4 regions of the Rhizobium changzhiense genome follow, and region 1 is predicted to be linked to each of the others. Evidence: predicted binding sites of a transcription regulator. Region 1 holds the regulator's gene; each other region holds the start of a gene.

Region 1 (3,345 bases):
CGTGGAAGGCGCCTTCGAAGGTGATGATATGGAAGCGCTCGGGATGGCCCTTGGAAAACTGATAGCGGCGCGCCGTCTTGATCGCGCATTCGAGCGCCTCGGCGCCTGAATTGGTGAAGAACACCTTGTCGGCGAAGGTGGCGTCCGTCAGCCGTTTTGCCAAGCGCTCCTGGCCGGGGATCTCATAGATATTCGACAGGTGCCAGACCTTGTCGGCCTGCTCCTTCAGCGCGCCGACCACATGCGGATTGCTGTGGCCGACGGAGGTGACGGCGACGCCGGCGCCGAAATCGAGATATCGCTCGCCGCTTTCGGTGATCAGCCACACGCCCTCGCCTCGCTCGAACCGCAGCGGGGCACGAGAATAGGTGTCATAAAGCGGCGTGGCTTCAGCCATTGCGCGATCTCCATCAAAGTTGCCGGGCAATGACTCCGGCTAAGGAAACAGGCCCGAGAAATTAAAAATGCCGCCTTGCGGCGGCGACTGGCACTATTTCCTTTTCGCGCTGCAATGTCAACAAAACTGCGCCCTTAGCCTATGCAGCAAGGGTGTACAGCGGCATTCTCAGTCTTCAACAGGCATTATTGCAGAAATGACACGCAGAGGCAGCAAGTTGGGGAAAACTACGAATTCGATTCATCCGGATTCATGCGACTCTTGTCACGGAGTCAGCCTCACACTAGGTTAAAGATCAATTACTAGACTGCATGCGGCGGAACTAGTCACCAAAATTGATCAAGCGTTTCTTGTTTCGGAGCTCCCGGGACAACGGTGAGGGATTCTGCCATCACCAACGCAAAAGGTGGAGACAGGGCATGAACTGGACAGACGAGCGGGTCGAGAAACTCAAGAAGCTTTGGGCCGAAGGACTGAGCGCCAGCCAGATCGCTGCGCAACTCGGCGGGGTCAGCAGAAACGCGGTCATCGGCAAAGTGCACCGGCTAAGCCTTCCGGGCCGCGCCAAGGCCGGCGGCACCAACACCGCGGCGCGAACGCCGAAACGCAATACATCGGCGCCGCGCGCGCCGAACTACGCCTCCCGGATCACCACCCGCACCGTTACCCGCCAGCAGGGCGCGACGATGCTGAAGGAAGAGATCGAGATCGAAACGATCGAGGAAATGGAATACGTGCCGAGAGGCAATGTGGTGGTGCCGATTTCGCGCCGCCTCGGCCTGACGGAACTGACCGAGCGCACCTGCAAGTGGCCGGTCGGCGATCCGCTGAAGGACGACTTCCACTTCTGCGGCTGCGAGTCCCCCGACAATTCGCCCTATTGCAGCTATCACCAGAAGCTTGCCTACCAGCCGGTCAACGAACGCCGCCGGGCGGCAGCGCGGGCAAGCTGAACGCGGGCAGCCATCGTCAGAATGTAGAAACGGGCCGAGTGGCCCGTTTTCTTATGCGCGGATGGAAGCTCAGGCTTCCCTCCGTCATGCTCGGCCTTGTGCCGAGCATCTGATCACCTCAACTACTTGAGGGAAAACCGTTTATTTTCAGTTGCTTAATTTGGCGTGCGCAGATCCTCGGCACAAGGCCGAGGATGACGTCGCGGGCTTTGCCAGGGCTTTGTCAGCAGGCTCAGATGGAAGCCCTCAGGCTTCCATCGAATAACCGGCGCCGCGGACGGTGCGGATAACGTCCTGCATGTTGGAAAAATTCAGCGCCTTGCGCAGGCGGCCGACATGGACGTCGACGGTGCGCTCGTCGACATAGATATCGTGGCCCCAGACGCCGTCGAGAAGCTGCGAGCGGGAGAAGACCCGGCCCGGCGACGACATCAGGAATTCCAGCAGGCGGAATTCGGTGGGGCCAAGGCGGACTTCGCGGGTCTTGCGATGGACGCGATGGGTCTCGCGGTCGAGCTCGATGTCACCGCATTTCAGCACCGTCGACAACACCTCGGGACGGGCACGGCGCAGCATTGCCTTGACGCGGGCAACGAGCTCGGGGGTCGAGAAGGGCTTGACGACATAATCGTCAGCACCCGTCGACAATCCGCGGACGCGCTCGCTTTCCTCGCCGCGCGCCGTCAGCATGATGATCGGCAGGCGCTCGGTTTCCGGCCGCATACGCAGGCGCCGGCAGAGCTCGATGCCGGAGACGCCCGGCAGCATCCAATCGAGGATGAGAAGATCGGGCGTGCGCTCCTGAAGCCTCATTTCGGCTTCGTCGCCACGAAGGATGGTATCGACCTCGAAGCCTTCCGCTTCGAGATTATAGCGAAGAAGCACGCTGAGGGCTTCCTCGTCTTCAACAACTGCAACTCTCGGGATCATGCGTCTCGATCTCCTCGCGCATGATCCTTAAACCAGGGTGATTTAAGCAATGCATCCTGCGCAAATTCAGAAATTGGCTGCGACCTCTTTGCGCGCCCGGACGGGCGCGCACGCAATTGACTGGTGTGGGCGCTATTCGGTGACCGCGCCGACGGTGTTGGCGCTGTCGTCCTTCGGACGATCGCCTTCCGGCTGCGCACCTGTCGCCATGTAAAAAATCGTCTCGGCGATGTTGGTGGCATGGTCGCCGATGCGCTCGATATTCTTGGCGCAGAAGAGAAGATGCGTGCAGCTGGTGATGTTGCGCGGATCTTCCATCATATAGGTCAGGAGTTCGCGGAACAGCGATGTGTACATCGCGTCGATCTCGTTGTCGCGTTCACGGATCGCATTCGCCTTGTCGGCTGAACGATTGGTGTAGACGTCGAGCACTTCCTTGAGCTGGACGAGCGCCAGTTCGGACAGATGCTCGAGGCCGCGGGCAAGCTTGCGGGGAACGCCGGTGCTTTGGACGGCGATGACGCGCTTGGCCGTGTTCTTGCCGAGGTCGCCGACACGTTCGAGGTCGGCGGCGATGCGGATCGAACCCATGATTTCACGCAGGTCCGAGGCCATCGGCTGACGGCGGGCGATCGTGACGATCGCCTTATCGCCGATTTCGCGTTCGGCGTGATCGAGGATCACATCGTCAGAGATGACCTTCTGCGCCAGCGCGGTATCGCCGTTGACCAGCGCCCGCACGGATTCGCCGACCATCTGCTCGGCCAGGCCGCCCATTTCGGAAATCCGCCTGGACAGGAACTTCAAATCATCATCATAGGCAGAAAAAATATGTGTCGATGCCATGGGGCTTTATCCTCGAATAACGGGAAGGCTTGGTGTCGCCAAAATCAGCCGAAGCGACCCATGATGTAGTCCTGGGTGCGCGGATCGTCGGGATTGGTGAACATCTTGTCGGTGTCGTTCTCCTCGACGAGATTGCCGAGGTGGAACATGGCGGTGCGCTGCGAGACGCGCGCGGCCTGCTGCATGGAGTGGGTGACGATGACGATCGTGTAGTTCTCG
Region 2 (3,345 bases), on a different contig from region 1:
GGGCGGCACCATGTTGGCGACGTTGCGGATGACGAACAATTCGCCTGGGCCGGCATCGAAGATCAGCTCCGGTGCCGCGCGAGAATCCGAACAGGCAATGACAAGCGTATGGGGACTCTGACCGTTTTCGGCAAGCTGCCGGTACCTGTCGCGGGCGTCGGCATAACGCCCGTTCATAAAGTTGCGATAGCCGTCCAGAAGGGGATTTGGAAAACGCTGCATGCTTCTGGATTAGCGCGCGCCGAAGACAAGATCAACTGCTGCACCGCAAAATGAACATATTGGCAGATGCGTCATTTTTTTCGCCGCTGCGCCGGGTGCACGAGCCGGCGCATCTGCACCATGGCCATCGGCGTCGAAAGGCTGGAAGCATCACTTGCCAGCATCAACTCGTTGCTGCCGCGCTTGACGGCACGCGCAAGCACCTCGAAGACGCTGGCGGTGGCAAGCTGCAGCGCCTTTTCGTCCTCGATCCCGGAAAGCAGGCGCGACAGGAAGACGGCGGCGATGAGGTCACCGAGACCATTCGGCGGGTTGTCGACGACGCGATGCTCCGCAAGAAGCGCGTGACGGCCGGAAAGATAGAGATTGCCGGTGCCACCCGCCATCATCGGCACCGCCGAAGTGACGAGCATGCGCGATGGTCCGAGCGCGAGCGCCGCCTCCATGATCGCACTGTTGTCTTCGAGGGCTGCCCCCGAAAGCCATGCGAGCTCGTAGCGGTTCGGCGTCGCGAGCGAGGCGAGCGGAATGAGATGATCGCGAATGGCCTCAGCGGTCGCTTCCGGCACGTAAAGGCCGCCGAGATCGCCCATGACCGGATCGCAGACATAGAGCAGCTCGGGATTGTTTTGTCTCAGCGCACCGATCAGCCGGGCGACGGAGCGCGCCTGGGCGGCATTGCCGAAATAGCCTGAAAGCACAGCCTTGACTTCGCCGATCCAGGGCGCGCGGATCAGATCGTCGATTGCCGCATCGAAATCCGTTTCCGCAAAAGTCAGCCGCGTCGAGCGGCCGTGGCCGGGATGCCAGGGCAGCACGATGGTCGGCAGGGCCCAGACCGGATGACCGAGCGTCTCCAGCGCAAAGACGGCTGCCCGGTTTCCGACCGAGCCCCGCACCACATGGCTGGAAATGACGATGACTGCGCCCGCTGCATTTTCCGACATGATATCCAAAATCCGAATGATGACCGCGTTTGATGATCTTTTTGACGCCACGCTGTCAACCATTCTTCATGCGGGCGTGGAAATGTTCGGCAGTACGAAAAACCGGAAGACGGGACTTTCGCTTTCGCTTGGCGAAGAAAGCGGAAAATTTCTTAGAATTTCTCTTTTCCAGCGCCAAAAAAGCGTCAAAACAATCCTTCGGACCTCTCTTTTAGAGATTTTTTCGAAGAATCTTCTGCTAGCTTGCAAAAAATCAGACATTGAGGGAGGCGATCCATGGCTGCCAGAAACAATCCGAAACGGGAAAAGCAGATCGAAAGCGCGCGCAAGATCGCCAAGGCGACAGGCGAGGCGCATCTCGATCCGGAAATTCTCTTCGGCCGGGCAAGCAATGACGATCTCGAACTCTATACGCCGGAAATGCTGGCGCTCTCCGCCGTGCATTCGGCAAAGGAACTTGCTGCCTGGAACGGCAAGGCGCCCCGCGTCAGCATCGACACGATTGCCGATGTGACGCCTGATGGCATCGCCGTCTCGGTGCTTTCAGTCACCGACCAGAACATGCCTTTTCTGTTTGAATCGGTCATGGGCGAAGTGACGAGCACCTATCGCGACCTGTTCATGGCCGTGCATCCCATCCTGGTCATGGAAAAGGGCAAGGCGCCGGCGATGTATTCCGCCGATCACCCGAGCGATCCGGCCAACCGCGTCAGCCATATCCAGCTTCATATTGCCCCCCTCAATTCTGCCCAGGCGGCCGATCTCGTCAAACGCATCGAAAAAGTCCTCGAACAGGTTCGCCTGTCGGTTTCCGACTGGAAGCCGATGCTTTCCAAGATCGACGGAGTGATCGCCGAGCTTGCGGCCAATGGCGCCAGCCGGAAGAAGGCCGATCGCGACGAAGCCGTCGCTTTCCTGACCTGGCTGCGCGATGAGAATTTCACTTTCCTTGGCATGCGGGAATATGTCTATTCCGGCAAGGGGACCGATGCCAAGGTCGAACGCGACAAGGGTGCAGGCCTCGGCATCCTCTCCAATCCCGATGTTCTGGTGCTGCGCACCGGCAAGGACGCCGTAACGACGACGCCTGAGATCCTCGCCTTCCTCGACGGCCCCGACTTCCTGATCGTCACCAAGGCGAATGTGAAATCGATCGTCCATCGCCGGGCCTATATGGATTATGTCGGCGTCAAGCGCTTCGACGCTGAGGGTAACGTCACCGGCGAGCTGCGCATCGTCGGCCTTTTCACCTCGACCGCCTATACCTCGCTCGCCTCGGAAATCCCGCTGCTGCGTTCCAAGATCGAGAAGGTGAAGGAACATTTCGGCTTCGACCCGATGAGCCATTCCGGCCGTATGCTCGACAACACCCTGGAATCTTATCCGCGCGACGATCTTTTCCAGATCGACACGACGCTGCTTGCAAGTTTTGCCGAACAGATCAACGACTTGGCTGATCGGCCGCGCGTCCGCGTCCTGCCGCGCATCGACCATTTCGACCGTTTCGTCTCGGTGATCGTCTACGTGCCGCGCGAGGAGTATGACTCGATCGTCCGCGAACGGATCGGTACCTATCTGAAGACTGTCTATGACGGCCGTGTTTCCGCCTATTACCCGGCCTTCCCGGAAGGCGGCGTGGCGCGCGTGCATTTCATCATCGGCCGCTCGGGCGGCAAGACGCCGCGCATTCCGCAGGCAAAGCTCGAGCAGGTGATCCGCGAGATCACGGCCCGCTGGGACGACCGTTTCGAGGCGCTGGCCGGGGCCAAGGCCCCGAAGATATCCGTCGACCAAGCCTTCCAGGATTCCTTCACACCGGAGGAAACCGTGGCCGACCTCGCCGATATCGGTGCCTGCGCCGCCGGCGAACCGCTGCGCATCCAGTTCTACCATCGTCAGGAAGAACAGGGCCGCATCCTTTCCTTGAAGATTTTCCACGCCGGCGGCCAGCTGGCGCTGTCGCGCCGCGTGCCGCTTCTCGAGAATCTCGGCTTCAACGTCGTCAGTGAACGCACTTTCGACATCGGGGTGCCGGCCGCCGATGGAGAAAAGAAACTCGTCGTGCTGCACGACATGGAGCTCGAGGCCCGCAATGGCGGCGAAATCGATCTGCAGCGTTACGGCGCCGCCCTCGAGGAAGGCTTCGTTGCCGCCTTCGCCGGCACGATCGACAATG
Region 3 (3,345 bases), on a different contig from region 1:
TGGAGATGAAAAGGTAGGCATATGCCTAAATTTCGTCCTTCTCTTTGCTGTTTCAGCCGGTTGTTTTTTAGGCGTTTTTTGATTGAATAGGATGATGACCAAACATCTGTCCGACCTTCTTCTCACGCCTGCTGAAATGGCCGCCGTCGATGCAGCCGCTGCTGCGTCCGGCATCGACTCCTTCGGACTGATGGAGAGGGCGGGTGCTGCGGTCGCAGCCGCTGCTCTGCGCCTTCATCCCGGAGCGTTGCGCTTCGTCGTCGTCTGCGGACCCGGCAACAATGGCGGCGACGCCTGTGTCGCAGCACGTCATCTACAGCAGAGCGGGGCGAGGGTGGCGCTCTTCCACCTCGGCGATCCCAAGAGGCTGAAGGGCGATGCCGCCCGTGCCCGAGCCGGTTGCGTGCTCGAGGGGCAAAACCTCGACCTCTATCGGCCGGAAACCGGCGACGTCGTCGTCGATGGTCTGTTCGGGGCGGGGCTTGGCCGCGAAGTGTCGGCCGATGTGGGCGCGCTGATCGGGCGCGTCACCGAGGCCGGTATTCCCGTGCTCGCCATCGATCTGCCCTCCGGCCTTGATGGTCGCACCGGCAAGGTGCTGGGTGCCGCCTTCCGGGCCCGCAACACCATCAGCTTCATGACCCGCAAGCCCGGCCATCTGCTGATGCCGGGCAGGGAGCTTTGCGGTGAATTGGAAGTCTTCGACATCGGTATCCCCGCCCGCATCATCGGCGCCGAGGCAAGCGGTCTCATCGCCGAGAACACGCCGGATGCCTGGAAGGGTGCGCTGCCGGCCGAGCAACTGGAAACCCACAAATACAAGCGCGGTCATCTGGTCGTCTTCTCAGGTGAGGCCGACAAGACGGGTGCAGCGCGCATGTCGGCGATCTCGGGCCTGAAGGCCGGCGCCGGCCTGGTGACGATCGCCGCCCCCCGCGCGGCGATGGCCGCCAATGCTGCGCATCTGACCGCCGTCATGCTGCATGCCATCGACGACGAGGCCGACCTCGGCGACTGGCTCTCAGACAAGCGGCTGCAGACCTTCGTCCTTGGCCCCGGTTTCGGTATCGGCGCCAAGGCGCGCGGCTTCGTCTCGGCCCTTGCTGATCGCCATCTGGTGCTCGATGCCGACGGCATTTCCTCGTTCAAGGATGATCCGCAACAGCTGTTTGATCTTTTCCGGGGTGAGCCGCGTCTGGTGCTGACACCGCACGAGGGCGAATTCGCGCGGCTTTTTCCCGATATCGCCAGCGACGATGCGCTCGGTAAGGTGGACAAGGCTGTGGCCGCCGCCCGCCGCGCCAATGCCGCGATCATTTACAAAGGCGCCGATACTGTCATCGCCGCGACTGATGGACGTGCGCTCATCAATACCAATGCCCCGGTCTGGCTTGCCACCGCCGGTTCCGGCGACGTGCTTGCCGGCATCATCGGCGGCTTGCTCGCCCAAGGCCTGCCGGCCTTCGAGGCCGCCGCTGCCGGCGTCTGGCTGCACGGCGAGGCCGGCCAACGCGCCGGCAAAGGGCTGACGGCGGAGGAACTCGCAGCCGAGGTATTGCCGCTTTAGCGCCGCCGCATCCTCTTTCACCTCGAACGCAGAAGCAATCCGCACCGTCGGTCTGGCCGTGGCGCAGGCTGGGTTGTTTTACCATTATAAATGCGGCCGATGTGTCAGTTGAGTGACGGTTTTATTTCGGATTTTTAAAGCGACATCGATCAGCGAAAGATGTCCCGCGCCGAGAATCAGCAATCCGCAAAACTAAACTGTCATTAAAATGTTAATGAATGGAAATACTTAATGGTGTCAGGAATTCCTGTCGGCTGGAACAAGGGTTCGTACGCCGGGTCCTGAGCTGATCTGGTTTGAATTCTGATCGAGTGCGCAGTGAACGGTTGCAAGGGGGAAGCGCCGATGGAACGTTTTTTTCGGCAAGTCCACAGAGTGACGAGCGCCGCCGCCTGCTTTGCCGGACTTGCGGCAGTTGTTGGTTCACTGTCCATCGCTCCTGCAGCCACGGCCGAGCCCATTCGCGGCGCCGGCTCCACATTCGCGGCACCCATCATCGCGAAGTGGGCAGAGATCTACGAGAAGGCGCGGATGGATGACGGCGACTTCAGCTCACCCGACTGGACGGTAGACTACGAGCTCGTCGGTTCGCTGGCAGGTCTGATGCGCCTTGATCAGCCGGAGCTGGATTTCGCTGCGACCGATGTGCCTGTCTCCCACGACGAGCTTTTGAAGCATGGCCGCCAGCAGTTTCCGATCGTGCTCGGCAGCGTGGCGATTGCCGTCAATCTTGACGGTATCGACAAGGGCCGTATCAACCTGACTGGCCCGCTGCTTGCGAATATCTATCTCGGCAAGATCCAGTCGTGGGCTGACCCTGCCATCAAGGCGATCAACCCGGAGATCAGCCTTCCCGATCAGAAAATCAGTCCGGTTACCCGCAAGGACGGATCAGGCACCACCTTCATGTTCACCGAATTCCTGTCCTCGGCAAGCCCGGAATGGAAGGCGGCACATGGAGCGGATACGCTGATCGCCTGGCCTGTGGGGACGAGTGTCGAGGGAACCGGAGATCTCATTCGCGCGGTGCAGGCAACCAAGGGGGCGATCGCCTATGCCGATTTTGGCCAGGTCGAGCGTGCAAACCTGCCCTATGCCGCTGTTCAGAACAAATCCGGCCAGTTCGTAAAACCGGGACCGGATGGCGTGCGGGCTGCGGCCAGCACCGCCTCATGGGATGAAGCGAAAGCTTTTTCGGTGTCGCTCACGGATCAACCGGGAGAGGCGGCCTATCCGATCAGCGGGGCGACATTCGCTGTCGTTCCAATGAAGGGACAGGCGCCCAATCGCTATCGCCGCGTGCATGATTTTTTCCGCCTGGCGTTCGAGACAGGCAGTAAGGACGCCGAGGCGATGGGCTATGTGCCTTTGCCGCCGCAGCTCGTCAGTCAGATCGTCAAATACTGGCTGAAGCAGGATGCATCCGCGAGCCAGTAATTCGTTCGCGCATGATACGCGGTCGGGACATCCCTGACTGTATGAAATCGGGCATATGAGTGAGGCGCGGGGGCGCCGTTGAAGCGCGCCATTTTGGCGCCAAGGGGGTAAGGCGTAATGAACATCGACATTTTCAAGGATATTCTCGTGCCTGTTATCGGCGGGCTGGGGATATTCATGCTCGGTCTGGAGTTCATGTCGAACGGCATCCAGGCACTCTCCGTCAACAAGATGCGCGCATTTCTCGCGAGAGCCGCAGGCACGCCGATCAAGGGCGTTATCGCGGGAACGCTCATCACCGGTGTCATCCAGTCATCGACGGCAATGACGGTCATGGTCGT
Region 4 (3,345 bases), on a different contig from region 1:
AGGCGAATGTTCAAAGACGCCGCCGAAGCGGGAGACGAAATCCTCGCGTGACATCATCAGAGCGCTTCCGGCTGATGGTGCTTGTGCCAATGTTCGGCGATCTCGATACGGCGCGGAATCCAGACCTTGTCGTGCTTCAGCACATATTCGATAAAGCGCTTCAGCGCTGCCGCCCGGCCGGGACGTCCGACGAGGCGGCAATGCAATCCGACTGACATCATCTTCGGGCTGCCTGCCTTGCCTTCCTCATAAAGCGTGTCGAAGGCATCTTTCAGATAGGTGAAGAACTGATCGCCCGCGTTGAAGCCCTGCGGCGTCGCAAAACGCATGTCGTTGGTTTCGAGCGTATAGGGGATGATCAGGAAGGGTTTCCCGTCGACGCCCTTCACCCAATAGGGCAGGTCGTCGGCATAGGAATCGGAGGAATAGAGGAAACCGCCCTCCTCCTGCACCAGCCGAAGCGTATTGTCGGAAGGCTTGCCCTGGTACATGCCGTAGGGCCGCTCGCCCGTAAGTTCGCTATGCAGGCGCACGGCTTCGAGGATATGCTTGCGCTCCAGATCTTCTGGAAAATCCTTGTATTCCAGCCAGCGATAGCCGTGGCTGGCGATCTCCCAGCCGGCCTCCTTCATCGCGGCGACGGCCTCGGGGTTGCGGGCCATCGCCAGCGTCACGCCGTAGACGGTTGCCTGCACCTTGAGATCGGTGAACATCCGCCAGAGCCGCCAGAAGCCGGCACGCGAGCCATACTCATAGATCGATTCCATGTTGAGGTTGCGCTGCCCCGGCCAGGCGGCCGCGCCGACGATTTCCGACAGCAGGTTTTCCGAAGCCGGATCGCCGTCGAGGATCGAGCTTTCGCCGCCCTCCTCATAATTGATGACGAACTGCACGGCGACGCGTGCCTCGTCCGGCCATTTCGGATCGGGCGTAAGACGCCCATAACCGACGAGATTGCGCGGATAGGTCTCGGATACCATCAAATCACCTTCTGAAAAGACGGGGAACGGTAGCATCCGCAGCCGGAATGTCGAGAAGGAAACTGCGCAGCGGAATTTTCCCGTTATGGAACAAATCCTTAGCGCAGGGAACTTCAGGCGATCTTGCGCGCGCTGACCTTGCCCATCGGATGCAGCGAATGAACGCGGAAGGGACCGCCGGTGCCCTCCTCGATCATCAGCGCCACGTTCGAAACCATGATCGGCTCTCTCAGCACAGGCTCGAAGATCGTCCGCAGCGCCGGCTCGATGCGCGGCATGTCGATCGCGTTGATCGGGCCCGTCACCGGCATGTGAAAGCGGAATTCCTCCATCACATAAGGGTTGCCCCAGCGATGCAGATTGGCGAACTGCGCTGCCGACAAGCCGTCTGGATCGCTGCGCTCGATCTCGGCTTCGCTCAGCGGCGCACGGAAACGATCGAATTCCTGCACGATTGCCGAGGCCAGATACTGGATCTGCCCACAAGGGATATTCGGCAGCAGGCTGTAGAAATTGCCGGGCCTGGCAACTTCGAGACGCGGCATCCGGAAAGGAAGGACCGTTCCGGAGAAACGCATAAGATCGCGCAGGAGTTGAGATTCCGACACGTCGGAGGAGAGGTGGAACGGCGCCTTCAAAACACCGTGAAAACCATAGCGCCGCGGCACGGCCGTATGGAAGGCGATCTCGTGAATGCCGAGGCCGCGAATGGCCGGAGGCTCCGTCACATCACCGGAAAACACGTTTCGGCCAAGCCAATTGGCGGCTACGAGCGAGAGCGGGTCGCTCGCCGGAGGCGTGAAGCAAATGGCATAGCGCATGCGATTTCCTCCATCAAGGAAGTGAGCGCCGGTGACTTCAGGCGCTGTCGATGCGCAAGCAGATAGGTGATTTGCATGACAGAATAACGAAAGGCAGCGGCGCCTAATTCACGTTTAACGTGAAGCCGCCGCGATGTGGCTTGAAATTGCGAAGCTTTCCGGCAGCAAAAATCCGCAGTCTGTATCGCCTGCGATACATATCGCCGCCTCGGCCAGCCGGTGCGCCAGACCGAAGCTGACCTTGAAGCCACCGGTCAGCGCGATCAGGCGTGGGTGATCGGGGTGGCGGCCGATCATCGGATCGCGGTCAATCGCCTTCGGGCGAAGCCCCGCCCAGCGCTCGACGACGGGGGCGTCGCGAAGGCTTGGCACAATCGCCCGCGCCGCCTCGATCAGCACGTCGAGCTGGGCGTCGGTGGACACTGGATCGTCAAAACGGTTCTCGCTGGTGCTGCCGATTGCCGCGTGCCCGCCTTCATGCGCGACGATATAGAGCCCGTCGAGGAAGACCGTCGGCAGGGCTGGGTCGATGTCGGCTTTCAATAATGCCGCCTGCCCCTTGACCGGCTGGCCGAGCGGTTGTTTCAGCCCCGGCGTCAGCTCCTGCAGCAACGGAAAGGACTGATGGCCGGCGGCCAGGATGCAGTGACTGAAAACGATGGTTTCGCCGTTGATTTCGGCCGTACCGCGATCGGGATCGAGGCCGGCAACCGTCGCATGCTCTAGGATGCGAACATGCTCTGCCCGCCGCAGAAAGGCGATGAGCGCTGCGACCAGCAAGCGAGGTGCAGCGCGGGCGGCGAGCGTGTCATGCACGAAGCCGCTCTCGCCCGCAGACGCCTTGATCCAGCCATCGACCGGCGGGCTGTCGAGCACATGCCAGTGGAAGCGGCGGTCGCCCGCCCGCCAATGGCGTTCGGCGTCCTCGAAATGGCCGCGCGCTATTGTGTGGAGATGCGGCTTCGGCAGCGGGATCAGGCGTCCGGAACGGTGGTAGCCGGCGGAAAGTCCGGTCTCTGCTTCGAGCGCGGCGATCTCGGTTTCGAGCGAGACCAGCGCATCGAACTGGAACTTCTTCTTCTGCGACCACCGGTCCGGCATATGCGGCATCAGCGCGCCGAGCAGGCCGCCGCTTGCACCTTCGCCCAATCTGCCGGCGTCACTGATAAGAGTCCGGATACCCCGACGCTCGGCATGGACGGCCGCCCAGAGACCCATGATGCCGCCGCCGACGATCAGCAATTCGCAGGACGATTGACCTGAGACCGGCGCAGGACTATCGGCTTTTTCCATGACAGACGTGAACCCCGATCAGATTGGCGCAGGCGCGCCGCAGCCGCTCGAATGGCGCGACGGCGATATGCCCTATTCCACCGCCTTTGGCGATCATTTTTATTGCCAGACCGACGGACGGCTGGAATGCGGCCATGTTTTTCTCGCCGGCAACGGCCTGCCGGAGCGCTGGAACGGGCGGCAGGCATTTCTGATCGGTGAGCTCGGCTTCGGAACCGGCCTGAACTTCGCCGAGACCTGGCGGCAATGGA

What was found. Region 1 encodes PhoB, which activates phosphate uptake and scavenging genes when phosphate is short. Its sites were predicted from a motif close to TGTCATNNANCTGTCAT; they were not measured.
Region 2: a site for PhoB is predicted at 1,223-1,239, ahead of G9X68_RS23345 (NAD-glutamate dehydrogenase). Genes of this name have one in related genera too.
Region 3: a site for PhoB is predicted at 1,669-1,685, ahead of pstS (phosphate ABC transporter substrate-binding protein PstS). Genes of this name have one in related genera too.
Region 4: a site for PhoB is predicted at 1,877-1,893, ahead of G9X68_RS22415 (DUF1045 domain-containing protein). Genes of this name have one in related genera too.

Annotation. Positions count from the first base shown of each region.
Region 1 is NZ_JABFCQ010000001.1:1,303,464-1,306,808, forward strand. Features, by position in the region: gene G9X68_RS06515 (aspartate aminotransferase family protein) at 1-397, opposite strand, end outside; gene G9X68_RS06520 (GcrA family cell cycle regulator) at 817-1,350, shown strand; gene phoB (phosphate regulon transcriptional regulator PhoB) at 1,597-2,280, opposite strand; gene phoU (phosphate signaling complex protein PhoU) at 2,413-3,126, opposite strand; gene pstB (phosphate ABC transporter ATP-binding protein PstB) at 3,171-3,345, opposite strand, start outside.
Region 2 is NZ_JABFCQ010000005.1:93,516-96,860, reverse strand. Features, by position in the region: gene G9X68_RS23355 (carbonic anhydrase) at 1-222, opposite strand, end outside; gene pdxY (pyridoxal kinase PdxY) at 294-1,169, opposite strand; gene G9X68_RS23345 (NAD-glutamate dehydrogenase) at 1,446-3,345, shown strand, end outside.
Region 3 is NZ_JABFCQ010000002.1:387,618-390,962, forward strand. Features, by position in the region: gene G9X68_RS11310 (NAD(P)H-hydrate dehydratase) at 95-1,567, shown strand; gene pstS (phosphate ABC transporter substrate-binding protein PstS) at 1,913-3,004, shown strand; gene G9X68_RS11320 (Na/Pi cotransporter family protein) at 3,122-3,345, shown strand, end outside.
Region 4 is NZ_JABFCQ010000004.1:458,338-461,682, forward strand. Features, by position in the region: gene uraD (2-oxo-4-hydroxy-4-carboxy-5-ureidoimidazoline decarboxylase) at 1-57, opposite strand, end outside; gene puuE (allantoinase PuuE) at 57-980, opposite strand; gene G9X68_RS22415 (DUF1045 domain-containing protein) at 1,094-1,801, opposite strand; gene G9X68_RS22420 (NAD(P)/FAD-dependent oxidoreductase) at 1,916-3,094, opposite strand; gene mnmC2 (tRNA (5-methylaminomethyl-2-thiouridine)(34)-methyltransferase MnmC2) at 3,093-3,345, shown strand, end outside.